One region of the Microvirgula curvata genome, then DNA from elsewhere that is predicted to be linked to it. Evidence: riboswitches for the same ligand, from Rfam matches in the RefSeq annotation. Region 1 holds a riboswitch; each other region holds the start of a gene.
What was found. A riboswitch is a leader RNA that binds a small molecule or an ion and turns the genes downstream of it on or off. The one in region 1 is predicted to bind cobalamin.
Positions count from the first base shown of each region.

Region 2: linked by a shared signal. The riboswitch ahead of ACYVG8_RS11755 ((2Fe-2S) ferredoxin domain-containing protein) and the one ahead of ACYVG8_RS06860 (energy-coupling factor ABC transporter permease) in region 1 are both predicted to bind cobalamin.
Region 3: linked by a shared signal. The riboswitch ahead of ACYVG8_RS14780 (TonB-dependent receptor domain-containing protein) and the one ahead of ACYVG8_RS06860 (energy-coupling factor ABC transporter permease) in region 1 are both predicted to bind cobalamin.

Region 1 covers NZ_BAAGUB010000012.1:19,240-28,774, forward strand. The annotation lists gene metE (5-methyltetrahydropteroyltriglutamate--homocysteine S-methyltransferase) at 1-451, shown strand, start outside; gene ACYVG8_RS06845 (class I SAM-dependent methyltransferase) at 577-1,518, shown strand; gene ACYVG8_RS06850 (hypothetical protein) at 1,561-2,112, opposite strand; gene mgtA (magnesium-translocating P-type ATPase) at 2,671-5,436, shown strand; gene ACYVG8_RS06860 (energy-coupling factor ABC transporter permease) at 5,503-6,156, opposite strand; cobalamin riboswitch at 6,197-6,395, opposite strand; gene ACYVG8_RS06865 (MerR family transcriptional regulator) at 6,394-6,816, opposite strand; gene ACYVG8_RS06870 (NAD(P)H-dependent oxidoreductase) at 6,855-7,436, opposite strand; gene ACYVG8_RS06875 (LysR family transcriptional regulator) at 7,575-8,492, shown strand; gene ACYVG8_RS06880 (SDR family NAD(P)-dependent oxidoreductase) at 8,570-9,307, shown strand; gene ACYVG8_RS06885 (hypothetical protein) at 9,344-9,511, opposite strand.
Region 2 covers NZ_BAAGUB010000028.1:156,769-166,303, reverse strand. The annotation lists gene ACYVG8_RS11765 (putative cobaltochelatase) at 1-1,321, opposite strand, end outside; gene ACYVG8_RS11760 (cobaltochelatase subunit CobN) at 1,318-5,400, opposite strand; gene ACYVG8_RS11755 ((2Fe-2S) ferredoxin domain-containing protein) at 5,397-5,726, opposite strand; cobalamin riboswitch at 5,895-6,072, opposite strand; gene ACYVG8_RS11750 (cobyric acid synthase) at 6,198-7,643, shown strand; gene ACYVG8_RS11745 (sulfate/molybdate ABC transporter ATP-binding protein) at 7,684-8,745, opposite strand; gene cysW (sulfate ABC transporter permease subunit CysW) at 8,772-9,535, opposite strand, start outside.
Region 3 covers NZ_BAAGUB010000033.1:39,457-48,991, reverse strand. The annotation lists gene speB (agmatinase) at 1-490, shown strand, start outside; gene ACYVG8_RS14805 (adenosylcobinamide-GDP ribazoletransferase) at 507-1,250, opposite strand; gene cobD (threonine-phosphate decarboxylase CobD) at 1,258-2,304, opposite strand; gene cbiB (adenosylcobinamide-phosphate synthase CbiB) at 2,301-3,260, opposite strand; gene ACYVG8_RS14790 (histidine phosphatase family protein) at 3,383-3,973, opposite strand; gene cobT (nicotinate-nucleotide--dimethylbenzimidazole phosphoribosyltransferase) at 3,970-4,998, opposite strand; cobalamin riboswitch at 5,153-5,342, shown strand; gene ACYVG8_RS14780 (TonB-dependent receptor domain-containing protein) at 5,474-7,333, shown strand; gene cobU (bifunctional adenosylcobinamide kinase/adenosylcobinamide-phosphate guanylyltransferase) at 7,368-7,892, shown strand; gene ACYVG8_RS14770 (cobalamin-binding protein) at 7,889-8,764, shown strand; gene ACYVG8_RS14765 (carbohydrate porin) at 8,814-9,119, shown strand; gene ACYVG8_RS14760 (cell division protein ZapA) at 9,116-9,424, shown strand; RNA gene ssrS (6S RNA) at 9,439-9,535, shown strand, end outside.

The DNA of each region.
Region 1 (9,535 bases):
GGGACTGCCCTTGCGTCGCTCGCAGTGGCAGGCCTACCTGGACTGGGCGGTGGAAGCGTTCCGCATCAGCGCCAACGGCGTGCAGGACGAAACCCAGATCCACACCCACATGTGCTATTCGGAATTCAACGACATCATCGCCGCCATTGCCGGCATGGACGCCGATGTGATCACCATCGAGACTTCACGCTCCGACATGGAACTGCTCGATGTATTCGACGACTTCAAGTATCCGAACGAGATCGGGCCCGGCGTCTATGACATTCACTCGCCGAACATTCCGACCCGGGAGCATATCGTGCAACTGATGCAGAAGGCGGCCGAACGCATCCCGGCCGGGCGCTTGTGGGTGAATCCGGACTGCGGGCTGAAAACCCGTCAGTGGGCGGAAGTCATTCCGGCGCTGACCCAGATGGTGGCAGCGGCCAGAACCTTGCGCTCCACCGTTTGAGACCTGCCGGGCGGGGCGCGTCACGGGTCGATGCGCCTCCCGGTTTTTTTCCTGTCAAGTCCGTCCGGTTGAGCAATTCCAGTTATCCTCTCGCTCGCGGTATTTAATGGTCGAAAGGTGATTCGGTGAAGCTCAATGATCCACGCAAGGTCCTGTCCTGGTTGCAGAGCAGGCCTTCCCAGCAGGCGCTGCGCGAAGCGTTTCCGGAAGAATGGGATGTCGTGGAAAAGGAACTGGCCGATGCCATTACCCGGCGCGACCCGGCCAGCCTGCACCGGTTGCTGAATCCACCCCCCCTGTCCCAAGTGCCGAAAGCCACGCTCGGCAAACAGGACAAGACCCGGCGCCTGCAACTGGCCATTCGCCAGCGGATGGCGGCGCTGGCCATCGAGCGCTACAGCCTCGCGGTGGCGACCGGCCGCAGCTCGGGCAAGGTCCGCTTCAATCTGTTCAACGGTCTGCTGGTGCAACGGCTGCTGTTCCGGCGCGGTTTCGAACGCAAGCCGGCCTCGCTGTTCTGGTTCCGGCTGCTGTGGCCGCTGGTCTGGCAAAAGCGTTTCCTGATGCCGCTGGCCGAACGCAAGGGCATCTACTGTTTCTACTCCCGGGCGCTGATTGATCAGCTGCAGCAGTTGATCGGCGATCGTTCCTGCCTGGAGATCGCCGCCGGCGACGGCACCCTGTCCCGCTTTCTGCGCGAACGCGGCGTCCGTATCACGGCGACGGACGATTACAGCTGGCAGGACCGGATCACGTTCCCGGAGTCCGTCGTCCGCCTGCCGGCCCAGATGGCGCTGCGCCAGTACACACCGAAAGTGGTGCTCTGCTCGTGGCCACCGGCGCGGAATCCGTTCGAAGGCGAGGTCTTCCGCACCCCCGGCGTGGAGCTGTATATCGCCATTGTCAGCCAGCACAAATTCGCCAGCGGCAACTGGGCAGAATACGAATCCCAGCGTCACTTCGATCTGGAGCCGCGCCCCGATCTGAGCCGATTGCTGTTGCCCCCGGAGCTGGGCGCCGAGGTTGTGCTGTTCCGGCGCCGTGCCCTGGCCGGGCAAGCTGACTGAGTCTGCTGCCGGCCATGAGCGTTGCGGTCTGCCGGCGTGGCGTCAGGGCACGTCGACGCGGGCTGATTGCGGCGTCGCCCATTCCATCCGCGGTGTGACGGCAAACAGGTTGGCCGCCAGCGTCCAGCCGGCTCCCCCATGAGTCACCGCAACCACGGTGACGGTATTCACGTCGATCTGTGCCGTCATGGTGCCCCCGTTGCCGGACAGCTGCGTGACGTAGGCGGGACGCGTCCAGTCCTGGTTGTCGGCAACGCTGGCGGCAATGGCAAAGCGTTGCCGGACCACCTCGTTCGGGTCATGGCTGTTGTTGTAGAACGTGGTGAACCGGGCGTCTGCCGTGGCCGGCGTCTGCAAGGTGCCGTTGGCCAGAATCTGTACATTGTGCTGAACATATATGTGGGTGTCGGTCACGATCACATAAGCCGAGCAGCTGTTCAGACCGGGAACGAACAACCGGTTGCCTGGCAGGCGTGGTGCGCGAACCTGATTGCTGACGACATTGTTGGCCTGGACCGGGTCCGCTGCCGTGCGGATCCAGGGGGAAAGATCGGCATACTGCGTACCGGTATCGACACAGAAAAAAACCGCCATGCTCAAACTCCGTCATTGAAGTGCTGATGTCATAGCATTCAATGGGCCGATTTTCAATGCATACGGCATTAAATGACTGCAATAAGACCCAATATCTAACTTTAGCTACCCGCAAAGAATGGCGTTATTTGCGTCAATTTACAGAAATTTGACGTTTTTCCATGCTGCTTCATGAATTCCCACCAGCGGCGCCCGCATTGCGATAGACAGGCCGGTCGCAAGCGGAGTATCTTGCGCCGGTCTTTTTCAGATGGAGTCCATCCGTGGACAGTTGCTCCAGTTGTCGATCGGGTATCGACCGCTAACGGCAAGGACATCGCAGGCTTTTCCTGCCGCTGCCCTTGCCGACCAGGCGGGTAGTGGCATCAGCGGGACCGTTCGGTCCGGCTCATCCCCTATTCCATACATCACCTGACTCATGACGTCGCCATCAGGCGAGGATCTGTCGCGTTCTGCTGCATGCAGAACGGCGATGGCGCCTTGTTGCCGCCTGCTGGCCGTCGGGGTCGACCCCGCGATGGCCGGGCCGCATCCGCGCGTGCCCGGCGGAGGGAAAGCATGCGTTTTGAAATCATGAAAAAGGGTCTGTTGACCTTTCTGCAAAAGGGCCTGAGTGCGCGTCAGTTTCGCCGCCAGGCCATTCTCGACCTGCTGCGCGGTGCGGCGGCAGGCAAGGAAATGCCACACCGGCTCACCGGGCGCCTGGAAGCGCTGGCGCGGCTGGTGCCCAGCGCGGTCGTCACGCGACTTGGCTCGCACGCTGACGGACTGACCGAGGCGGAAGCCGCCGGCAAGCGCGAGCTGACCGGGCTGAATGAAGTCGGGCACGAAAAGCCGATGCGCTGGTTCACGCACCTTTGGCTGTGTTACCGCAACCCGTTCAATGTGCTGCTGACACTGCTGGCCGCCATCTCGTGGCTGACTGACGACATGAAGGCCACTGTCGTCATCGGTTCCATGGTGGTGATCTCTACCCTGCTCCGTTTCGTGCAGGAAAAGCGCTCGAACTCGGCAGCGGACAAGCTGAAGGAAATGGTCAGCAACACGGCCACCGTGCTGCGCCGCGATGTGGCACAGGAAATCGCACAGGAAGCACGGCAGTACTTCGGCGTCCAGTTGCACCCGCAGGCGGCACGCCGGGTCGAGGTACCTATCCGGCTGCTGGTTCCCGGTGACATCGTCCTGCTGTCGGCGGGCGACATGATTCCGGCCGACGTGCGGTTGCTGGCAGCCAAGGACCTGTTTGTCGCCCAGGCCGCGCTGACTGGCGAATCGCTGCCGGTGGAAAAATTCTGCGCGGCCGGCCCCTGCCCGGACGGCAATCCGCTGGAACTCGGCAATCTGTGCTTCATGGGCACCAATGTGGTCAGCGGCACCGCCACGGCGATCGTCATCGCCACCGGCAGCGACACCTGCTTTGGTGCCCTGGCCGAACGGGTGACGACGCAGGACCGCACGCCGACCCAGTTCCAGGCCGGGGTGAACAAGGTCAGCTGGCTGCTGATCCGCTTCATGTTCGTCATGACGCCGCTGGTGCTGTTCATCAACGGTTTCACCAGGGGCGACTGGGTCGAGGCGGCGCTGTTCGCGCTGTCGATCGCGGTTGGCCTGACCCCGGAAATGCTGCCGATGATCGTGACCTCGACCCTGGCCAAGGGAGCGGTCATCCTCAGCCGCAAGAAGGTGATCGTGAAGCGGCTGGATGCGATCCAGAACTTCGGCGCGATGGATGTCCTGTGCACCGACAAGACCGGCACTCTGACCCGTGACCGGATTGTGCTGGAACGGCATACCGATGCCTTCGGCGCCGTCTCGGACGAAGTGCTGGACATGGCCTACCTGAACAGCTGCTACCAGACCGGGCTGAAAAACCTGCTCGACGTGGCGGTGCTGGAACATGCGGACCTGCATCAGAAACTGGATGCCGCCGGCAATTTCCGCAAGGTCGACGAGATTCCTTTCGATTTCAGCCGCCGGCGGATGTCGGTCGTCGTGAGCGAGCACGACGATCGCCACCTGCTGATCTGCAAGGGCGCGCTGGAAGAAGTGCTGTCGGTCTGCAGCCATGTACGGCACGGCGAGGCGACCGGAGTGCTGGACCAGGCGCTGCTGGCACGCATCCGTACCGTGACCGCCGGGCTGAATCAGGAAGGGCTGCGCGTGGTTGCCGTTGCGACCCGGGCGTTGCCCGCAGCCCGCGACACGTATGGGGTGGCTGATGAGTCGGGACTGACGCTGGTCGGCTATATCGCCTTCCTCGATCCGGCGAAGGAATCGACCGCGCCAGCGCTGGCGGCGCTGAAGGCCAATGGCATCGAGGTCAAGGTGCTGACCGGCGACAACGAACGGGTGACGCTGAAGGTGTGCCGCGATGTCGGGCTGGCCATCAGGGGGGTACTGGTCGGCACCGATATCGACGCGATGAGCGATGCCCGGCTGGCCGTCGCGGCGGAAAACGCGACCGTGTTCGCCAGACTGTCCCCGATGCAGAAGGAGCGGCTGGTGCGCGTGCTGCGCGGCAACGGCCATGTGGTCGGCTTCATGGGCGACGGCATCAATGACGCGCCGGCGCTGCGCGCGGCCGACATCGGCATTTCGGTCGACTCGGCGGTCGATATCGCCAGGGAAGCGGCCGACATCATCCTGCTGGAAAAGAGCCTGATGGTGCTCGACCAGGGCGTGATCGAGGGGCGCAAGACCTTCGCCAACATGCTGAAGTACATCAAGATGACCGCCAGCTCTAACTTCGGCAATGTGTTCTCGGTGCTGGTGGCCAGTGCATTCATCCCGTTCCTGCCGATGCTGCCGTTGCATCTGCTGGTGCAGAACCTGCTGTACGACGTGTCCCAGGTCGCCATCCCGTTCGACAACGTCGATGAAGACGCGCTGCGCCAGCCGCAGAAGTGGAACCCGGACGAACTGGGACGCTTCATGCTGTTCTTCGGCCCGATCAGCTCGGTATTCGACATCAGCACCTATGCGCTGATGTGGTTCGTGTTCGGCGCGAACACGGCGGCGCAGCAGACGCTGTTCCAGTCCGGCTGGTTTGTCGAAGGGCTGCTGTCGCAGACACTGATCGTGCACATGATCCGCACCCGCAAGCTGCCATTCATCCAGAGCCGTGCCGCCTGGCCGCTGCTGGCGATGACGGCGGTGATCATCAGCATCGGCATTTTCCTGCCGATGGGGCCGCTGGCCGGCTACTTCAAGCTGCAGGCGCTGCCGCTGAGCTACTTCCCGTGGCTGATCGCCACCCTGCTGGCCTATATGGCGCTGACCCAGGCCATGAAGGGATTCTATGCCCGCCGCTACGGCTGGCAGTAAGCGGGTTTCGCTGCAATGAAAAATGGCGCGAGTGTTGCACTCGCGCCATTTTCTGCAGGCCCGTGCCTATGCCACGGCCAGCGTCTTCACGCAGGTGAAGCGGCTGATCAGCAGCTTGTCGGCGTGCGGCTTCAGCGTGCGCACCACCAGGCAGGTGAACAGTGGTTCGCACAGCACCAGCGGCAGGTAGGACACGGCGAACAGCGCCCAGTTGTACAGCGGGGTCGGTTCTTCGCCGAAGGCCAGCCAGAAGCCGACCATGGCGACCACGCCGCTGTAGTACAACGCGTCGAACTTGACCACTTCAGCCCAGCGGATGCGGCGGCGTTCGTCCTCGGCGAAGAAGTGGCGGCCCAGCAGACCGTGTGCAGCCACCAGCGGCAGCATCAGCGACAGCGAGTTGACGCCGAGATGGACCAGATCCTGCGGCTCGAACAGCAGTCCCTGCAGCAGCAGGCCAATGGCGAAGCCGAACAGGGTGGGGATAAAGCCAAAGATGAAGTACACCGCCGATGCGCCGACGAAATGGAGTTCCGACGCGCCGACCGGCAGGTGGAAGATTTCCATGAAGACCGAGAAGAACACGGCAGCCAGCAGCGTTTTGACCAGATTGTCGGGCCGGGTGAACAGTCTGGGTGAAAAGGCGGCCAGCGCGCCGACGGCGGCGACGTTGGCGTACAGCACTTTGGCGGCATTGAGAATGCCGGGTTCGATATGCATCGTTCTCCCTCCGAGGAGATGCGGGTGAGGAATACGCCGGGGATCGGCATGTCTCGTGGCAGGTCTCCTGGCTCGCGGGTCGACATCCCGGTGCGCCTTCCCGGCCTTTCAGGCCAGTGACTTCATGCACGAGACTCACCGCTCACAGTTGCGGGGGCAGCGCGGTATCCGCCCGAAGGCTTGCCGACTTCCCTGTTTCCTCCGCCCACTTCGGCGGAACCACTAAGCGCGCATAGCTTAAGGGGTTTCCAGAACAGATGCATCTTTCTGCTGATGACGGGAACGGACAGGCTCACAGGCCGGGCTGCGCTGCTGCAGATCGGTGCAGGCACGGATCTCCGCCTCGATATGTATCAGCTCCTGGTCGAGCCTTTCGAGTCTCGCGATCTCCTGCCGCAGGCTGGCGCGTTTCTGCGCCAGCAGCGCCGCCAGCCGGTCCCAGTCCGGCTCGCCATCCCCGTTCAGTACCGGCGCCAGTTCGGCCAGCCGCAAGCCGAGGGCCAGCGCCTGGCGGATCATCTGCACCAGCGCCACGCTCTCGTCACGATAGACGCGGTAACTGCCCTGGCGCTGCACCTGCCCCAGCAGGCCCAGCGATTCGTACAGCCGGATGGCGCGCGCCGAGGCACCGCTCCGTTTCGCCAGTTCCCCGATATACATGGTTCCTCCCGCGCATGACCGCTGACTGGATAACGCGTTCAGAGTCGTCTGGCAAGCAGGCGGGCCCGTTCCAGCCAGGCCTCAAGGCGGGCGGGCGTAGCGCCGAGGACCGGCCCCAGCCGCTCTACCCGCACTGGCCGGATGCCGCAGAAGCGCAGCGTGGTGTCCTTCATCTGCCGGATCGCCGGGTCGCGGTAGACCCAGCGGAAATACCACGGCGGCGTATCCATCGTCGCCAGCAGCAGTGCCGAACGGCCGCTCAGCAGCCGGGCGGGAAACGCCTTGCCGGGCCGGTAGCGAAAGGCAAAACCGGGCAGGAACACCCGGTCCAGAAACCCCTTCAGCAGCGCCGGCACCCCGCCCCACCAGACCGGAAAGACAAAGGTCAGGTGCTCGGCCCAGTGGATCGCCTCGGTCGCCGCCTGCAACCCGGGTTCCAGCGGCTGGACCCGGCGGTAGCCATCATGCAGAACCGGATCGAACACCAGTTGGCCCAGCCGCAGCACCCTGACCTCGTGCCCGGCCTGCCGTGCAGCCTCGGCATGGGCATCGGCCAGCGCAGCGTTGAAGCTGTCACTGGCCGGATGGCCGAGAATCACCAGAACGCGTTTGCCGCTCATGCCGCCCCACTCTTGTCTGTCCGAAAGCATGCAGTGTGAACCCTGCCCCGTGGGACAGGGTCAAGGGCTTTCCATTCCGGGCCTGGCCATGACTGCTAGAATTGATAATTGTCGTTCATTTATCAAAAAATTTTTGACATGTATGCGATCAACGACCTGCGGCTGTTCATCCGCACCGCCGAGCTGGAAAACCTGTCCGCGGCGGCGCGCGAGCTGGGCTGCACCGCCGCCGCTGCCAGCGCGGCCGTACTGCGGCTGGAGAAACGGCTTGGCGTACGGCTGTTCGCCCGCTCGACCCGGCGCATGCGCTTGACCGAGGAAGGTCGGATCTTTCTGCCATCGGCCCGGGCCGCACTGGCGGCACTGGCCGATGGCGAGGCAGCGCTGGCGGCGCAACGCCAGCAGCTTGCCGGGCCGATCCGGCTGGCGCTGCCGTCCGATCTCGGCCGCCACCTGCTGCGACCGTGGCTGGACCCGTTTCTGGAGCAACATCCGGGCATTACCCTGACACTGAGCGTCGGCGATGCGCTGACCGATCTGGTGCGCAGCAATATCGACCTGGCGCTGCGTTACGGCCAGCTCGATGATTCGCCGCTGGTCCGGCGTCAGCTGGCGCTGACCCGCCGGGTCGCGGTCGCCGCACCGGCCTATCTCGATCGTCATGGCACGCCGCAGACCCCGGACGATCTGCACCGCCATGCGCTGCTGCCGCTGTTGCACGATGGCCAGCTGCGTGGCCCGTGGCGTTTCTGTGCCGGGGACGAGGTCCGCGAAATTCACGCCGAAGGCCGGCGCAGCAGCGACGACGGTGCGCTGATCCGCGACTGGGCGCTGGCCGGGCACGGCATCGCGTTCAAGAGCTGGCACGACGTGGCCGCGGATGTGACCGCCGGGCGCCTGCGCCTGCTGCTGCCGGACTGGAGCCGGGAAACCGTGCCGTTGCAGCTGGTGTTCCTGCAGAACCGCTATCCGGTCCATCGCCAGCGCCAGTTGATCGAGTACCTGCAGGCGCGCTTCACCGCCTTCGATGCCGACTGGCCGTTTCCGGCCGGCTGAACGGCATTGCCACGCTTGCGGGCGCGGGCAGGAGGATGAGAAGCTGCCCGGCATGGTTGACCAGACAGGAGGCTGTCATGCCCGAAACGCGATACATGCTGCTGACCGGCGCCAGCCGCGGCATTGGCCATGCGACCGTCAAGCTGTTCCAGGCGCATGGCTGGCATATCCTGACCGTGTCGCGCCAGCCGTTTTCCGAAGCCTGCCGCTGGCCCAGTGCCCGGGCTTCGCATGTGCAGGCCGATCTGGCTGATCTGGACGGCATCGATGCACTGGTGGCCGAGGTCCGCTCGCGATTGCCGAATGGCCAGCTGCATGCCCTGGTCAACAATGCCGGCATTTCGCCCAAGGGCGACAACGGCGCCCGCCTCGGCGTGCTGGCATCGGATGCGCAGACCTGGACCCGGGTGCTGAACGTGAACCTGCTGTCCACCGCCCTGCTCGGCCGCGCGCTGTTCCCGGAGCTGGTGGCCGGCCAGGGCGCCATCGTCAATGTCACCTCGATTGCCGGTTCGCGCGTCCACCCGTTTGCCGGCGTCGCCTACGCCGCTTCCAAGGCCGCGCTGGCGGCACTGACCCGCGAGATGGCGCACGAGTTCGGCCCGCATGGCGTGCGCGTCAATGCCATCGCCCCCGGCGAGATCGAAACTTCGATCCTGTCACCCGGCACCAGTGACATCATCGAGCACGACGTGCCGATGCGACGCCTCGGCGACCCGGCCGAAGTCGCTTCCACCATTCATTTCCTGTGCACGTCGGCGTCGTCATATATCAATGGTGCCGAGATTCATATCAATGGGGGGCAGCACGTGTAAGGACAAGCCGTGAGAACTGGGGCCGATCACAGGAATTTACTTCCAGCTTGCTGCGATGACTGGGGCAAGGGCGCGGCTGTAGTTTTCCGGCAGTGTCATCTGGCCGGCGGCTGGCGGAGAAAACGAGGCCATCGCCTGAACAAGGTTATTAACTTGTGCATCGAGTAGTATCTGACCGTCTGCCGTTGCAATCTGCTCGACCATGCACCTCAAAAGATTTAACACCGA
Region 2 (9,535 bases), on a different contig from region 1:
GCGCATGGCGCAGCGTGGCATCGACCGCCAGCTGGTCCGGCGCCTCGTCCGGCACCGCACGCACATAGTGACCGCGCCGGGCGCCGACCACGCTGCTGCGCCGGCCGCTGGCCTCATGCGCCTGACGGGCCAGCAGGTCGATGCGGGCGACGTCGTCTGCCCCGGCGGCAGCAAATTGCCGCTCCGGCGCCACGCCGGACCCGCCGTCCCCGTCATGCTCATCGTCCGGCTCATCGGCGGCGGGAGCAGGGGTGGCGTCGTCATCGGGCGGCGGGCCGTCCTGGCCATCGGACGGCGGCGGTGGCGGCGCCGCTGCCTGCCGGGTCAGCGACTCCAGCTTGTCGTGGTCGAGACCGGCCTGCTCGAACGGCTTGCGCCGGCGACGATGCGGCAGCACCAGCCCGGCGGCATCGCGCACGTCTTCGGCACTGACCACCTCGCGACCGTCCAGTGCTGCCATCGCCCGCGCCGCCTTGTGCATGACAATGTCGGCACGCAGGCTGGCGACCTCGAATTCGCAGCACAGCTGGCTGACGAAATCGAACAGCGCATCGGACAGCGTCACCCGGCGCAGACCGGCCTGCGCGACACGGATCGTGTCGCGCAGCGCATCGGTTTCCGCGCGCCAGCCGGCGACAAAGCCGGCCGGATCGGCCTCGAACGCCAGCCGCCGCCGCACCACTTCAGCCCGCACCGCCGCATCGCGCGGCGCGCTGACTTCGACCATCATGCCGAAGCGATCCAGCAATTGCGGACGCAGGTCGCCTTCTTCCAGATTCATGGTGCCGAGCAGGGTGAGGCGGGCCGGATGGCTGACCGACAGCCCCTCGCGCTGCACGGTATTGACGCCCATCGCCGCCACGTCCAGCAGCACGTCGACCAGGTGGTCGGCCAGCAGATTGACCTCGTCGATATACAGCAACCCGCGGTGGGCAGCCGCCAGCAAGCCGGGCTTGAAGGCCTGCCGGCCGTGTTTCAGCGCCTGCTCGAAATCGAGGCTGCCAAGCACGCGGTCTTCGGTGGCGCCGAGCGGCAGGTTGATGAACGGCACCGGCGCGGTCACGGCAACCGGGGTGGCGCCATCGCCGCAATGCGGGCACTCGGCCAGCGGCGCATCCGGCGCGCAGTTGTACGCGCAGCCCGGCACCCGGGTGATCGGCGGCAGCACATCGACCAGCCCGCGCGCGGCGGTGCTCTTGGCGGTGCCCTTGTCGCCACGGATCAGCACGCCGCCGAGCGAAGGGTCGATCGCGCACAGCAGCAGCGCCCGCTTCAGTTGCGGCTGGCCGACGATGGCGACAAACGGATAAGCGTGTTTCATGCCTTGTCGACTCCAATGCGCGGAATGTCACCGCGGGCTTCGAGCATTGCCTCGCTGCGCAGGTGCAGCGCGCGCAGCGCCTCCAGCGTGTCCGGCGCCGGTTCGGCCCACAGCTGGCGCTGCGCGGCTTCCAGCAGGCGTTCGGTGATGGCATGCAGCGCCCACGGATTGCTGTCGGCAAAGAAGGCCTGCATGTCGGCGTCCAGCGCGTAGGTTTCGGCCAGTTGCTGGTACACCCAGTCGTCGACCACGTGCGCGGTGGCATCGTAGCCAAACAGGTAGTCGACGGTGGCGGTCAGTTCCAGTCCGCCCTTGTAGCCGTGTTTGCGGATGCCGTCTATCCATTTGGGATTGGCGACGCGCGAACGGAATACCCGCAGCACTTCCTCCTTCAGTCCGCGCACGGTCGGGCTGGCCGGATCGTGGGTGTCGCCGAAGTCCTGCCGTGGCTGGCGGCCGGTCAGGCTGCGGATGGTGGCGATCATGCCGCCGTGGTACTGCAGGTAGTCGTCGCTGTCGAAAATGTCGTGTTCGCGGTTGTCCTGGTTGTGCAGCGCGACCTCGATGCCGGACAGCCGGTGGCGGAAGTCGTCGCGGGCGTCGACGCCCTGGTCATCGCGGCTGTATGCATAGCCGCCCCAGTTGACGTAGGCGGTGGCGAAGTCGGCATCGTCCTGCCAGTTCTGCTCGTTGATCAGCGGCAGGATGCCGGCACCATAGGTGCCCGGTCTTGAACCGAATACCCGGTACAGCGCGCGCCGGCTGGCGCTGTCACGCGGCAGCCGGCCCAGCAGCTCGCCGGCCAGATCGGCCAGGTAGTGCTTGCGGACAAAGTTGCGATCGACCGGTTCATCGAGCAGCGCGACCGTCCGCACCGCATCATCGACCAGCTGGATCAGGTGCGGAAAGGCATCGCGGAAGAAACCGCTGATGCGCACAGTGACGTCGATGCGCGGCCGGCCCAGTTCGGCCAGTCCGATCACCTCGATGCCGGACACGCGCCGGCTCTCGGCCTGCCAGGTCGGCCGGACACCGAGCAAGGCCAGGATCTCGGCAATATCGTCTCCATGGGTACGCATGGCGCTGGTGCCCCAGACGCTGATGCTGACCGACTCCGGATCATGCCCGGTGTCCTGGCGATGGCGGGCGATGACCTCGCTGGCCAGCTCGGCGCCGATGCGCCAGGCGGCCTGCGAGGGCAATCCGCGCGGATCGACCGAGTAGAAATTGCGCCCGGTCGGCAGCACATGGGCCATGCCGCGCGTCGGCGCGCCGCTTGGCCCGGCCGGCACGTAGCCGCCATCGAGTCCGTGCAGCAGGTTGTCGATTTCCTCGCGCGTTCGCGCCAGGTTTGGCACCAGTTCGGCGCAGACAAACGCCAGCGTGCGCGCCATGTCGTCACTGGCGACGACGCCGGGCAGCACGGCCGCCAGCACCGCGCTGACCGCCGCCGGGTCGAAACCGTGTCCGGCCAGCCCGGCCACCAGCCGGCGGCCCAGCGCGGCGATGACATCCAGCGCATCGGCACGGGTCACCACCGGCGCATCGGCCAGCGCTGCCAGCAAGGGCGGTACCGGCTCCAGCCGCCGGCCCTTGTCGGCCTGCAGCGTCTCCAGCACCAGCCCGAGCGCCGCCGCCACCCCGGCCGGCAGGCCGGGCACGTCCAGGTTCGGCAGGCGCACCAGCGCGCAGATCATGTCGACCAGCGCCTCACCATCCGGCGAGCGGCCCAGCACATGCAGGCCGTCGCGGATCTGCGCCGCACCCAGCTCGCACAGATAGCCGTCGATATCCTCGATCAGGTGGGCGACATCGACACCGTCCATGCCGGCCAGCGTCAGCGGCACGCCGTCATCGTTCAGCGTGGCGTCCCAGTCGTGGTCATGATCGTGGTGATGATCGTGGTGATGGTCATGATCATGATGGTGGTGGTGATGGCCGTGATCATGGTCATGCGGGTGCGCGGCTGCCGGCGTGGCAATGCGGTACTTGCCGGCACCGGGCGCGGCGGATGACGCCGGCTTCGGCCGGTACAGGCCCGTCGGCGCGGCCGGTGCCGGGGCGGGCTCGTGGTCGTGGTCGTGGTCGTGCTTCATCATCGCCGCCAGATCGGCATCGAGATTCGAGGCCTTGATCAGATCCCAGATCTGCTGTTGCAGCAGCGGCAGCTTGCCCGGATCGAGCATCTCGACCTGGTAGTACTCGTCGACCAGCTGTGTCAGCTGTGCCAGCGGCCCGTAGGTGTCGGCGGTGGTCATCGGCGGCGTCAGGTGGTCGATAACCACGGCATGGGCGCGGCGCTTTGCCTGCGAACCTTCGCCCGGGTCATTGAGAATGAACGGGTAAAACAGCGGCATGTCGCCGAGCAGCGCATCCGGGAAGCAGTTTTCCGACACGCCGACGCCCTTGCCCGGCAGCCATTCCAGCGTCCCGTGCTTGCCGACGTGGACGATGGCATCGGCCCGCCAGTCGTCGCGCAGCCAGCAGTACAGTGCATGATAGTGATGGGTCGGCGGCAGGTCCGGCGTGTGGTAGATCGCATCCGGGTCCATGCCGTAGCCGCGCGGCGGCTGCAGGGCGACGAATGCATTGCCGTATTCCAGCCCGGCAAACACCAGCCGGCCCTGATGGACATAGGCACTGCCCGGAGCGGCACCCCAGCGCGCGCTCATCCGCTCGCGCAGTGCGTCCGGCAGCTCGGCAAACCACTCGGCGTAACGCGCCGCCGGTACGGCCGCCACGGCCCGCCGCAGCTGGTCGTCGCTGAGATAGGCCTCGTCATAGGCGCCGCGGTCGATCAGTTCGTGGATCAGGGCATCGCTGCTGTCCGGCAGCCCGTCGATGCGATAGCCGCGCGCCTGCATCGCATGCAGCATGGCAAACAGCGAGGCCGGCGAGTCGAGGCCGACGGCATTGCCGATCTGCGACGCCTTGCTGTTCGAGTTGGTAAAGATGAAAGCGATGCGCTTGTCGGCGGCTGGCACCCGACGCAGCCGTACCAGCCGTGCGGTGATGCCGGCCACGCGCCGCACCCGGTCGGGCAGCGGCGCATAGTCGGTCTGTTCGGCCGGCGCACCGTCGCTGGCATGCTTGAACGACATTGGCACGCTGACGATGCGGCCATCGAACTCCGGCAGTGCGACGTTCATCGCCGTGTCGAGCGGATTCAGCCCGCGTTCCGACTGCTCCCATTGCGCCCGGGTCATGCTGCTGGTGATTGCCTGCACCACCGGGATGTCAAGGCGCTCGAAAGCGGCCACCGACCAGCCGGTCGGCGTCGGCCCGTCGGCGTTCACGTCGCCCATGGCGAACGAGGTGGTATTGATCAGTGCATCGATGCGGCTCGTGCCGTCCGCTCCGACAAAAAACTGCATCGCCGCCGGCATGCCGTCACCGTCCAGCGTGCGCAGCGAGGCGGTATAGACCGGCAGCGCATTCAGCTGCTGCGCGGCCAGGGCGTCGACCAGGCTGTCGATAAAGCGGGTGTTGCCGCTGACCCAGTGCGCGCGATAGAAGGTGATGCCGACCGTCGGCCAGTCCGGCCGGCGGATCGCCAGCCAGTCGTCGAGCGAGCAGTCGGCCGACAGTTCCGGATGGTGGATGCCGTGCTCGGGCAGCGGCGTCGGTGGCAGGTAGCCGAAGCCGGTCATCAGCAGGTAGTCGGCAAGGAAACGCAGCAGCTGCGCCATATTGCCGGTGCCACCGGCCTGCAGGTAGGCGGTCACTTCATGCTGCAGGGACGGCGGGACGGTCGACTGTGCTGCCAGATCCGGGTCCGGCTCGCCGGTGCCGCTGACCACGATCAGGGCGCGTCCGTGGGCGCGGGCGTCCTTCCACAGAGTGTCGAAACCGGGAATGGCACTGGTGCGGCCCAGCACGCGGACAATGACGACGCGCGCAGTCGCCACCGGACCGGCCAGCACGGCGGCCATGCCGTCCGGGCAGACGATGGTCTGCAGGTTGACGCCGGAGACCGGCACGAAACCGTCCGGCAGTTCGGCACGCACGCGCTGCAGCGCGGTCAGGTCGGTGCCGGCGTGGGTCAACAGCACGATGCCGCGGGAAACGGGAGTGTTCACTGGCCCGCCTCCTGCCCGACATCGCCGGTTCCGAGCCGGTGGAACACCAGCGCCTCGACCGGGCGACCGTTGACCAGATGTTCGTCGACGATGCGCTCGACGGCGGCGGCATCAACCTGGCGATACCAGACGCCGTCCGGATAGACGACGGCGATCGGCCCTTCCCTGCAAACGGCAAAGCAGTGCGAGCGGGTGCGCTTGACGCACAGCCCGTCGCGCGCGTCGATCGCCTGCCCGAGCACCTTGAACATCGCCTCGGCCTCGACGCCGTTGCCGGTGCAGCGCGGGCCGGTACACATCAGGACATGGCGGTCGTGGCGTCTCATGACGGCACCCGTGCGGCGGCAGGGCAGAACGACGATGGAAGGCGGAAGCGGCGCGGTGGCAGGGCCATGGAGGACGTCCTCGTGCAGGGGGCGTCGCCGCGAGCGAGGCGCCGCAGCCGGAACGGCCGCTGGCGGTTTCCCCCGGTGCACCCCGCCCGGTTTCAACTCACGTCGACTAAGGCGATGGCCGGTCTCCTGGCTCGTGCGTCATCACCCGCGCGGCCTTCCCGGAATCGTCCAGTGGCATCGTCAAGCGGGCTCGTCACTTACAGTTGCGGGGGCAGCCGCGGTCTTACACCGCATTCCCGTTTCACCCCGAAGGGCACCATCAGCAATAGCGCCGGATAATACGTGATTTCGGGGTACCGCGTTTGTGCCGGATCGGCCGTCCGCCACGCCCGGCGCAGGCGACACCCCTATAATGGCCGTCCTCATTCACCCGTCCCCGCCGCCATGCCAGCCAGAACCCTCATGATCCAGGGCACCACCTCCGATGCCGGCAAAAGCACCCTGGTCACCGGCCTGTGCCGCTTTCTCATACGGCGCGGCATCCGGGTCATGCCGTTCAAGCCGCAGAACATGGCGCTGAACAGCGCGGTCACCGTCGATGGCGGCGAGATCGGCCGCTCGCAGGCGGTGCAGGCGCTGGCCTGCGGCATCGAACCGCATACCGACATGAACCCGATCCTGCTGAAGCCGAACAGCAATACCGGCTCGCAGGTCATCGTCCTTGGCCATTCGATCGGCAATATGGACGCCGCCGCCTATCACCGCTTCAAGCCCAGGGCGCTGAGCGTGGTGCTCGAAGCCCACAGCCGGGTGGCGGCAAGCTGCGACTGCGTCCTGGTCGAAGGCGCCGGCAGCCCGGCGGAGATCAATCTGCGCGATGGCGATATCGCCAACATGGGCTTTGCCGAAGCGGTCGACTGCCCGGTGATCCTGGTGGCCGATATCGACCGGGGTGGCGTGTTCGCCCATCTGGTCGGCACGCTGGCGCTGCTGTCGGACAGCGAGCGCCGGCGCGTGGTCGGCCTGGTCATCAACCGTTTCCGCGGCGACATCGCCCTGCTGCAGCCGGGACTGGACTGGCTGGAGCGCGAAACCGGCAAGCCGGTGCTCGGCGTCCTGCCGTACCTGCAGGGACTGCATATCGAGGCCGAGGACAGCCTGAGCCAGGGCACGCAGGGCGTGGCGGCCAGCGGCGAGCGGATACTGCGCGTGATCGCGCCGGCCCTGCCCCGTCTCAGCAACCACACCGACTTCGACCCGCTGCGCCTGCATCCGCAGGTCGAATTCCAGCTGGTCCCCGCCGGCCAGCCGATTCCGCCGGCCGACCTGATCGTGCTGCCGGGCAGCAAGAACGTCCGCGACGACCTCGGCTGGCTGCGCGCCAATGGCTGGGAGGCCGCCATCGACCGTCACCTGCGCTACGGCGGCAGGCTGATCGGCATCTGCGGCGGCTTCCAGATGCTGGGCCGCCAGCTGCACGACCCGCTCGGGCTGGAAAGTGCGGCCGGCAGCACGCCGGGACTCGGCCTGCTCGACATGGAAACGACACTGGATGCGCACAAGCAGCTCGAACGCCGGCAGGGATGGCTGGCCTCGGGCCATGCCGCCGTCACCGGCTACGAGATCCACATGGGCGTGTCGACCGGCCCGGCGCTGGACCGGCCGGCGATCCGGCTGGCCGACGGCAACGAGGGGGCGGTCTCGGCCGACGACCAGGTGCTGGGCAGCTATCTGCACGGCCTGTTCGACCATCCGGAAGCCTGCCTCGCCCTGCTGCACTGGGCCGGCCTGCCCGACGCGGTGCCCGTCGACTACCCTGCGCTCCGCGAGGCGCATATCGAACGGCTGGCGAACCTGATCGAGGAGAACCTGGACATCACCCGCATCGCCGACTGGCTGCCGGACTGAAGCGCGGACGCGCGAAGCGGGGCCTGCCCCCGGCGACAACTCAGATGTTCGCGCCTTCGTCGACGAATACCGCCACTTTTTTCGGCCGGACGAACACCTGGTCACCAAGCATCAGGCCAAGGGCGCGGTAATCGTCGCGGTTCAGCGCCACGTCGATAACCTGCCCGCTCAGGCTGTTCAGCTCGACCCGCACCACCGGGCCAACCGCATGGATGTGCTCGACGGTGCCGCTGGCCAGCGCGCGGTCTTCGTCGCGGCTGACTTCAAGATCGTGCGGACGCACGTAGATGGTCGCATCGCCATCGCGGGTCGCATCTTCCAGCTTGTGCTGGTAGTCGCCGATCGCCACGCGTCCGGCTTCGACCCGGCCGTGGAACAGGTTCACGTCGCCGAGGAACTGGGTGACGAACGGCGAGGCCGGATCGTCATAGATCGACGCCGGGCTGCCGACCTGCTCGATGCGGCCGTGGTTCATCACCACCACCCGGTCGGACACTTCCAGCGCCTCTTCCTGGTCATGGGTCACGAACACGCTGGTGATGTGCATTTCATCGTGCAGGCGGCGCAGCCAGCGACGCAGATCCTTGCGCACCTTGGCGTCGAGCGCGCCGAACGGCTCGTCGAGCAGCAGCACCTTGGGCTCGACCGCCAGCGAACGGGCGAGTGCGATCCGCTGCCGCTGGCCGCCGGACAGCTGCGACGGGTAGGCGTCGGCCAGCCAGTCCAGCTGCACCAGTTTCAGCAGCGACATGACCTTCTCGCGGATCACCTCCTTCGGCGGCCGGGTCGCACGCGGCCGTACCGACAGGCCGAAGGCGACATTCTCGAACACCGTCATGTGGCGGAACAGCGCGTAATGCTGGAACACGAAACCGACCTTGCGCTCGCGCACATGGCGTTCGGTCGCATCCTCGCCATGGAACAGGATCTGGCCGCTGTCCGGCGTTTCCAGGCCGGCGACGATGCGCAGCAGCGTGGTCTTGCCACAGCCGGACGGCCCGAGCAGGGCGAGCAGTTCGCCCGAGGCGATGTCGAGGTTGACGTTGTCGAGGGCGACGAAGTCGCCGAATGTCTTCTGGATCTGGCGGATGGCGATGCTCATGCGATCTTTCCCGTCATTCTTTCAATTCAGTGAGCGGTGGCAAGACGGGCGCGGGCTTCCAGCGGCACGTCCGCGCTTTGCTGGCGCGTGGCGCGCCATTCGACGATGGACTTCAGCACCAGCGTGACCAGGGCCAGCAGGGCCAGCAGGGACGCGCAGGCGAAGGCGCCGACGAAGTTGTATTCGTTGTACAGAATCTCCACATGCAGCGGGATGGTGTTGGTTTCGCCGCGGATATGGCCGGACACCACCGATACCGCACCGAACTCGCCCATCGCGCGGGCATTGGTCAGGATCACGCCGTACAGCAGACCCCACTTGATGTTCGGCAGCGTGACCTTCCAGAACGTCTTCCAGCCCGAGGCGCCAAGCACGATCGCCGCCTGTTCCTCGTCGGTACCCTGGGCCTGCATCAGCGGGATCAGTTCGCGGGCGACAAACGGGAAAGTGACGAACACGGTGGCGAGCACGATGCCCGGCACGGCGAAGATGATCTTGATGTCGTGCTCGGCCAGCCACGGGCCCAGCCAGCCCTGCGCGCCGAACAGCAGCACGTAGATCAGGCCGGCGACCACCGGGCTGATCGAGAACGGCAGGTCGATCAGCGTGGTCAGGAAACTCTTGCCGCGAAACTCGAACTTGGCGATCGACCAGGCAGCGGCGACACCGAACACCAGGTTCAGCGGCACCGAGATCAGCGCGGCGATCAGCGTCAGCTTGATCGCGTCGACGGCCTCGGGGTCGGTCAGCGCGGCCAGGTACAGGTCCCAGCCCCTGGACAGCGCTTCCC
Region 3 (9,535 bases), on a different contig from region 1:
TGCGCATTGCGATACCTGGCCGGACGATGAGCCGGACAGCCTGAATCACGGCACCATGTTCTACAAGGCGATCCGGGAAGGCCTGATCGACCCGGCGCGCTCGGTGCAGATCGGCATCCGCACCTGGAACGACGACTTCATGGGCATGCAGATGCTCGACGCGCCGACCGTGCATGAAATCGGCTGTGCCGAAGTGCTGCGCCGGATCAAGGCCATCGTCGGCGACAATCCGACCTATCTGACCTTCGACATCGACTGCCTGGACCCGGCCTTTGCACCGGGCACCGGCACGCCGGTTCCGGGCGGCCTGAGCAGTGCGCAGGCGCTGCAGATCATCCGCGGCATGGAAGACGTCAACCTGGTCGGCATGGACGTGGTTGAAGTGTCGCCGCCGTTCGACCAGAGCGAAATCACCGCCATTTCGGCGGCGCATATCGCCGTCGACCTGCTGTGCGTGCTGCGCAACCGCAAGCTGGCAGGCAAGCTGTAAGACCCCGGCTGCCGGACTAGACCAGGTCCGGCAGCCATTTCGCCACCAGCAACAGGGCCAGCAGCAGCCCGGATTCGCTGAGTTCGATGCCGGCACCGAGGCAGTCGCCGGTCACCCCGCCCAGCCGTGCCATCAGTGTGCGGCGCCAGGCCAGCCACAGCAGTGGCGCCACCAGCAGCGCCGGTGCAAACCAGGCCGACGCGGCCGCCAGCGCCGCGAATGACAGCCAGAAGCTGGGCCAGTGCGTGCACCAGCCGAATCGTTCCGCCTGCCCGCCGGCCGCCAGCTGCGGCATCGTCCCCGACCAGTACACCGCGCCGAGCCGGGCCCAGGCCGGCAGCAGCAGCCAGGCCAGCCACGGCGTGCCCGTCTGCACCAGCAGCATCACCAGCACCAGCTTGGTCGCCAGCTGCATGACCAGCGCGACCACGCCGAAACTGCCGACATGCGGATCTTTCAGCACGGCCAGGAAGCGTTCCGGTGAGCGGTGCGCGGCGCCGAGTCCGTCTGCCAGATCGGCCAGACCATCCAGATGCAGCGCGCCGGTGACCCAGGTCCAGACGCCGACCACCGCCAGTGCGGCCAGCCACGGGTCGATCAGCGCGCCGGCACCGGCTGCTGCCGCCAGCAGCAACCCGACCATCAGCCCGACCGTGGCGAACCAGCGTGCGGATTCCGTCAGCCAGGCCGGATCGAAAGTGGCCAGGCGCGGGGTCGGCAGGCGGGTCAGGAACTGTACGGCGAGAATCAGGCCACGCATCGGCGGGTCATCCTTGAGTCAGGGGAGCGGCACCGGCACCCGGCGTCGAAAAGGCATGCGCCAGCCCGGCATCCAGCCGCGCCCAGCTGGCGTCATCGGGCAGGCCGAAGCGCAGGCTGGGGCCATGGCCACCGAGGGCAGGGAAACAGCGCACCAGAATGCCCTGCTGCGCCAGCGCGTGGTACCGGGCGGGGGCGTCCGGATGCGGGCACCAGCAGAACAATGGCGTCGAGGCGACTTTCAGTCCGTGCTGTTCCAGCAGGGCGACGAGGCGCGATTGCTGGCGCTGCAGCCGGTCGCGCATTGCCTGTTGCCAGTCGGTATCGGCCAGCGCGGCCGCTACCACGGCACGGGCCGGACCGCTGACCGCCCAGGCGCCGAGTTCGGCTGCCAGCCGGTCGATCAGCGCGGGCTCGCCGAGCGCGAAGCCGGCGCGCAGCCCGGCCAGGCCGAAGAACTTGCCGACGGAACGGCAGACCAGCAAGCCCGGTGCGCCGGTATGGGCGGCAATGCTGTGCGCCGGCGAGGCGTCCATGAAAGCTTCATCGACCAGCAGCAGGCCGCCGTGTGCGGCCAGGGCCTCACGCCAGCGCAGCAGTGTCCCGGGCGCGACCCGCTCGGTGGTGGGGTTGTTCGGATTCACCACCAGCAGGACATCGAGCGTCGGCAGGGCTGCCTCGATGCCGTCGAGGTCGACCGGCACCACCTCGTGTCCGGCGCGGCGCCAGGCCGGCGCGTACTCGCTGTAGGTCAGCGGCGCGATGCCGATCCGGCCGGGCGGCAACAGCCGCGGCAGGGTGCGGATGGCGGCCTGACTGCCGGCGACGGCCAGCACGCGGGCTGCGGGCGGCGCGCCGTAGTAGTGGGCGGCGATGGCCGGCAGCGCGTCGTCGTCGTCGGGCAGCCGGCGCCAGACATCGACATCCAGCGGCGGCAGCGGGTAGCTGCACGGATTGATGCCGGTGGACAGGTCGAGCCAGTCGGCCAGTGGCCGGTCGAAGTGCCGCGCGGCTTCGCGCAGCCTGCCGCCATGCGGTGGGGGAGAGATCGTCATAGCAGGGAGGCCAGAGTGAGCGCGGGCAGGATGGCGCCGAACGCCAGCCAGGCCTGCTGGGTCCGTACCACCAGCCGCCAGGCTTCGGTAATGTGATGGTCGCCGGCGGTTTCGCCGCAGCCGAGCGGCGGGCGGTCTTCGATGTGTCCGTGGTAACGGGCCGGGCCGCCAAGACAGACGCCGAGACTGCCGGCGCCGGCCGCCATCACCGGGCCGGCGTTGGGGCTGTCCCAGTGCCGGGCCTGGGTTTTCCAGCAGGCGAATGCGTCGTGGCTGTGGCCGAGCAGGGCATAGCTGATGGCAGTCAGCCGGGCTGGCAGCCAGTTCAGCACATCGTCGGCACGGGCGGCCACCCGACCGAAATGCAGCAGGCGCGGTGTCCGGTAGCCCCACATGGCGTCCAGGGTATTGGCCAGCCGATAGGCCAGCGCGCCGGGGCCGCCGGCCACGGCGAACCAGAACAATGCGCCGAAGATGGCATCGTTGCCGTTCTCCAGCGTGGATTCGACCGCGGCGCGGGCGACGGCGGCCTCATCGGCATCGTCGAGATCACGCGATACGATGCGGGCGGTCAGCGCACGTGCGGCCGGCAGGTCGCCGGCGGCCAGGGCGGCGGCGATCGGGCGGACGTGGGCGCCGAGGCTTTGCGCGCCGAGGGTGAAATACAGCAGCAGGGCATGCACCAGCAGTGCCAGTGGCAGTGGCAGTGCCATGACGAGGGCCTGGGCGGCGACCGCCGGTGGCAGCACCAGCGCACACCAGCCGCACGCACCGAGCAGCAGCCGGGAACCGGGCCGGCCGTCGGGGCGGTTGAAGGTTCGTTCGAGCCAGCCGGCGAGGTGGCCGAAGCCGACCAGTGGATGGGCACGGCGCGGCTCGCCCAGCAGGTAGTCGAGCGCGACACCGGCGACGGCTGCGCTCCAGAGCCAGAATGCGTGAATGCCGATGGCGTGCATGGGGGCCATTCGATGCGCACGGCGGCGCCAGGAAACGGAGCGGTATTGTATAGGCTGCGCGTCACCGCCCCCAAACCGGGCACGCCATTCGTCAGCCGGACGCCGGCGCCATGGTGGCCGGCTCAACCCATTGCCGGGTTGGCCAGTGCAATCAGGTAGTCGGGGCAGCCGTCGGCCAGCGACAGCTGCACGTAACCGCCACGCGAGACGAACAGCCGTCGCGCGCTGGGCAGCGACAGTTCGAGCCGCGCGGCCAGCACGGCGGCGATCACGCCGCCGTGGGTAATCAGGACGGCGTGGCCGTCGCCGAGGCGCTCGACCCAGCTATCGAATGCGCTGATGACCCGGGTGCGGAAGCCGGCCAGCGTTTCGCCACCATCCGGCAGCAAGCGGCCGTTGCTGTACTCGGCCTGCCAGTCGGCCGGCAGGCCGTCCAGCGGGGCGCCGTCCCAGACGCCGAAATCGGTTTCGGCAAAACCGGCATCGACGTGCAGCGCCAGACCGGCATCGGCGGCGAAGTCTTCTGCCGATGCCAGACAGCGCTGCAGCGGCGAACAGGCGATCGCCGTGACCGGTGCCATGGCCGTCAGCGCCGGCCAGCCCCGGCGCATGGTGTCGCGTCCGGCCCCGGTCAGCGGCGGGTTGCTGCGCCGGCCGACCAGCAGGCCGGCGGCGTCGATCTCGCCGTGCCGCCACAAGGTAATGCGCTTCATTCGTGGTCCCGGTCGCTGACGCCGGCTTCGGCAAAGGTGGCCATGTCGGCATGCAGCCGGATCGCCATCTGCAGCATCGGCACGGTCAGCGCCGCGCCGGATCCCTCGCCGAGGCGCAGCCCGAAGTCGTACAGCGGCTCCAGCCCCATCGCGGTCAGTGCCAGCTCATGACCCAGTTCCCGGGAACGGTGCGAGGCCAGCAGCCAGTCGCGGGTGTCGATATCGATGCCGCAGGCGACCAGGGCCGCGGCTGCGGTGATGAAGCCGTCAACCAGTGCCGGTACACCGGCGCTGGCGGCTTCGAGGTAGTAACCGGCAATGGCGGCGATTTCCAGCCCGCCGACCTCGGCCAGCCAGCCGGCCGCCGTGTCGGTAGTCCGGGCGCGCAGCAGCGCCTTTTCGACCGCTCCCCGCTTGCGGGCCATGCCCTGGTCGTCCACACCGGTACCGCGCCCGACCACATCGACCGGGCGGGCGCCGCTCAGTGCGCAGATCAGCGCGGCCGACGGGGTGGTGTTGCCGATGCCCATCTCACCGGCGATCAGCAGCGTTGCACCGGCGGCAATGGCGCGGCGGGCGGCGGCGCGGCCGGCTTCGATCGCCTGTTCGCATTCCTGTTCCTGCATGGCCGGTTCGTCGCACAGATTGCGCGAACCGTAGCGGACCTTGGCATGCACGATCGGCATGGCCGGATCGAAGTCTGCCGCCACACCGACATCGACCACTTCCAGTGTCGCGTCGATTTCCCGCGCCAGCACACTGATTGCCGCCCCGCCGCGAACGAAGTTCTTCACCATCTCGGCGGTGACTTCGACCGGATAAGCCGAGACGCCGCTGCGGGCGACGCCATGGTCGGCGGCAAAGACAGTGATGGCGGGGCGCAGGCGCGAGGGAATGGCGCGGCCCTGCCAGGCCGCGAACTGGCAGGCGAGGGTTTCCAGCTTGCCGAGACTGCCGGCGGGTTTGGTCAGTCGCGCCTGGCGGGCGACGGCGGCATCGAAGGCGGACGCATCGGGATGGGGCATCAGGGGGTTCCGGAAGAGAGAAGGGAATCGTCCCGTCTTGCGGGGCGGCGAAAATCGAACGCGAGACCTTACCGCTGCGCCGGCAGCGCTTCAATCGGCATTACGGCGTAATTTGATCTTGCGGGCTGTCATGCCGGCATGCCGCCGCTATAATCCGGCTCCATCTTGCCAGGGTGTCCGCCGCCGTCAGGCGCGGATGAAACGGGAAGCCGGTGACAGGCCGGCGCTGCCCCCGCAACGGTATGGTTCGCATGCAAGCGGCTTCACGCGCCACTGCCCGACAGGGTGGGAAGGCGAGGCCGCGGGAACCCAGCCCGGAGACCGGCCCAGGCAATCTGCAGTGGAGTATCGCGGGGAGGCGGTATGACAGCGACAGCGCGACCGGCATCAGGCCGGGCCGCGCCGATTGTCCATTCTGAAAGGCCATGCGCCTGTCTTTCTCGCACTCCTGATCCGTTTCCAGGGAGTGTTTTTCGTGAAGTGCAATATCCGTAGCAAATGGTTTGTCGCCAGCCTGGCGTCGCTGGCAGTGGCGAATGCGTTCGCTGACGAACCCGCCACCACCGCCGGCGAAATCGTGGTGACCGCCAACCGTTCCGCCACCGACAGCCGTGAACAGACCCGTGACGTGACCGTGATCGGCCAGCAGGAAATCGCCCGTGCCGGCGGCCTGAACCTGCCGCAGCTGCTCGCGCGCCAGTCCGGCGTCGAGTATGCGAGCAACGGCGGCGATGGCCGCGCGAGCGCGCTGTATCTGCGCGGTACCAGCTCCAAGCAGTCGGTGGTGCTGATCGACGGCGTGCGCGTATCGTCGGCGACTTCGGGGCAGACCGCGCTGGAACAGATCCCGCTGGAACTGATCGACCATATCGAAATCGTGCGCGGCCCGGTATCCGGGCTGTACGGCGCTGATGCGATCGGCGGCGTGGTGCAGATTTTCACCAAACAGGGCAAGGGCGCACCGAAGCCGTACCTGAGCGCCGGCGTCGGCAATGACGGCACCTGGCGCGTCGGCGGCGGCATCGGCGGCGTGGTCGGCGATACCTCGTTCTCGCTGAACGTGGCCGGTCGCGGGACCGATGGCGGCTTCTCCGCCACCAATGCGCAGAACACGTTCAGCTACAACCCGGACGATGACGGCTACCGCAACCTCAGCTACAGCGCCAATGTGTCGCACCAGATCGTCGACGGCCATGAAATCGGCATCAAGCTGTTCCAGTCCTTCGGCAAGGCCGACTTTGACAACGGCACGCCGCTGGCCGACGACTACAACAAGCAGCGCGTCCAGAGCAACAGCGTGTACCTGAAAGACCGCTTCAGCGATGTATGGACCAGCACGCTGACCGTGACCAACGGTGTCGATCGCTACGAGACCTACAGCGGGGTGAATCTCGATCGCTCCGGTCTGTACAAGACCACCCAGGATACCTACACCTGGCAGAACGACCTGGACCTCGGCGTGGCCGGCCGGGTGGTGCTGGGTGCCGAGTACCTGAACCAGAAGGTCGACAGCACGCAGGCCTATACCCGGAACGAACGCAACAACAAGGCGGTGTTCGCCGGCTGGAGCGGCAATTTCGGCGACCACCTGCTGAATGCGTCGCTGCGTCATGACGACAACTCGCAGTTCGGTGAAAAGACCACCGGCTCGCTCGGCTATGGCTACCGGCTGACCGACAGCATCAAGCTGACCGCGAACTACGGGACCGCTTTCCGCGTGCCGACCTTCAACGATCTGTACTGGCCGCTGGCCTATGGTTTCCAGGGCAACCCGAACCTGAAGCCGGAGTCGGCCCGCAACGGGGAAGTCGGTGCCGAGTACAACGGGGCATACGGCATGCTGCGGCTGACGGCGTTCGAGAACCGCATCGACGACATGATCAATGGCTATGTGTGCAGCGGCAGCGGTCCGTGCACGGCGGAGAACGTCGACAAGGCCCGCATCCGCGGTCTGGCGCTGGCAGGCAGCACCACCCTGCTGGGTACCCGCATCGCCGCCAACGTCAACTGGCAGGACGGTGAGGATCGCAGCAATGGCAACCAGCTGTCGCAGCGCGCCAGGGTGTTCGGCAGCGTCGACGTCAGCCGCGACATCGGTCCGGTCACGCTGGGCAGTGCCCTGACCGCCGCCGGCTCGCGCTACAGCGATCCGGCCAACAAGCAGCCGCTGGCCGGTTATGGTCTGGTCGACCTGTATGCCGACTACCGGCTGACCCCGACCACCACGCTGTACGCGCGGGTCAACAATGTGTTCGACCGCGACTACACGCTGATCCGGAGTTTCAACCAGCCGGGCCGCGAGTGGCTGGTCGGCGTGAACTGGCAACCGAAGTAAGACCGTGCGTCCGGCATCCCCGGCAGGAGGTTCCATGCTGCATCTGATCACCGGCGGCGCCCGTTCGGGCAAAAGCCGCCATGCCGAGAAACTGGCGCTGGCCCACGTCGGCCCGGTGCATTACCTGGCGACCGCCAGTGTCGGTGATGCCGAGTTTGCCCACCGGGTGGCGATGCACCAGGCACGCCGGCCGGCGTCGTGGCGGGCGGTCGAGTGCGGTGTGGCCCTGAGTGACGCGCTGCAGGATGCCGCGCGTCCGGACGGGCTGGTGCTGATCGACTGCCTGACGCTGTGGCTGGCGCACTTTCTGGCGCCGGGGGAGGCGGAACGCTATCCGCAGGCGCGGGCCACGCTGCTCGACGCGCTGGCCTCGGCGGCGGGCGACGTGGTGGTGGTCAGCAATGAAATCGGCCTCGGCGTGGTGCCGATGGGCGCAGAAACGCGCTGGTTCGTCGATGAGCTGGGCTGGCTGAACCAGTCGGTTGCCGCCATTGCCGACCGGGTCACCCTGGTTGCCGCCGGCCTGCCGCTGGTGTTGAAGGGAGGGGCGTCGCAATGAAGCGAGTGCGCCATGTGGCCCTGCTGCTCTGCCTGTGCCCGCTGCCGGCCATGGCGACACCGGCCGGCGTCAGCGTCAGCGACGATACCGGTGCCCGCGTTTCACTGCCGCAGCCGGCGCGGCGCATCATTTCACTGGCACCGCATGCGACGGAAATGCTGTACGCGATCGGTGCTGGCGGGCGGCTGGTCGGGGCGACCAACTACAGCGACTGGCCGGATGCCGCCCGCCGCCTGCCGCGCGTCGGTGGCTACAGCGGCGTCAGCGTGGAGAAGGTCATGGCGCTGAAGCCGGATCTGGTGGTCGGCTGGGCCAGCGGCAATGCCCCGCGCGAGCTGGCGCGAATCCGGGCGCTCGGCATCCCGGTCTATCTGACCGAACCGGACTCGCTGGATACCGTGCCGGCCAGCATGGAAAAGCTCGGCATCCTCAGCGGCTTCAGTGACGGTGGCCGTCGTCAGGCCGCGGCGTTCCGGACCCGGATCGCCGCACTGCGCGAACGCCATGCCGGACTGACGCCGCTGCCGGTCTTCATCCAGATCAACGTGTCGCCGCTGATGACGGTCAACGGCCGCCAGTTCATCTCGGCACTGGTCGCGCTGTGCGGCGGCCGCAATGTGTTTGCCGCGCTGGCGCCGCGGGTGCCGCAGGTCGGGGTCGAGGCGGTGATGGCGGCGCGACCAGCGGTGATGCTGGTGCCGGGCGATGTCGACCGGCTCGCGGCGTGGAAGCGCTGGACGACGATTCCGGCGGTGGCGAACGGGCAGTTGTACGGCCTGCCGGAAGACCTGGTCAGCCGGCCGGGTCCGCGCCTTGCCGACGGCGCCAGCGCGGTCTGCCGCGTGCTGGACAGTGCCCGCAGCCGGCCGTGACCGGCCGGGATTTGACCCTGTCGGACGGCCACGCTACAGTGCCCCGGATATGGATACCGAACTCGAAAAACTCCAGGCCAGCGTGAGCGAGCTGGCCGCACTGGCCACCCGCCTCGGCAATGAGAATCGCGCCCTGCGCGCAGAGCGGGAGACGCTCGAGCAGGCCAATCGCACCGCGAACGAACGCGTGGCCGCCGCCGAACAGCGGCTGGTCGACCTGTCCGCGCGGCTGGCGGTGACCGAACAGCGCGCGCAGGATGCCGAAGCGCGCAATACCGACCTGACTGCCCGGCTCGATACCACGCGCTCGCGCATCGAAGCCCTCCTGACCCGACTGCCGGAGATCGATAAATGAGTGATACCGTCACCGTCGGCCTCGATCTGCTTGGCCGCCGCTTCACCTTTTCCTGCCCGTCCGAAGAACGCGACAGCCTGATGGCCGCCGCCCGCATCCTCGACGAGAAAATGCGCACCATCCGTGACAACAGCCGGGTGGTCGACGGCGAGCGCATCGCCATCCTCGCCGCGCTGAATCTGACCCATGACCTGATGCTGAAACGGGTCGAAAATCCGCTGGACATGGAAGCGATTCAACGTAAAATAGAATCCATCGACGAGACGGCACAGCGCGCCATACAGGCCCAGGCCGACTTGTTCTGATCTCTTACAGCTTTAGTCCCCTGCGGTGTTCGGGAAGGCTTAAATTCTCTGAACCAATAGATGTTAAAAGGCTGCCAGCTGATTGCGCGTGGGCGAGTCGTGCCGCTAGCC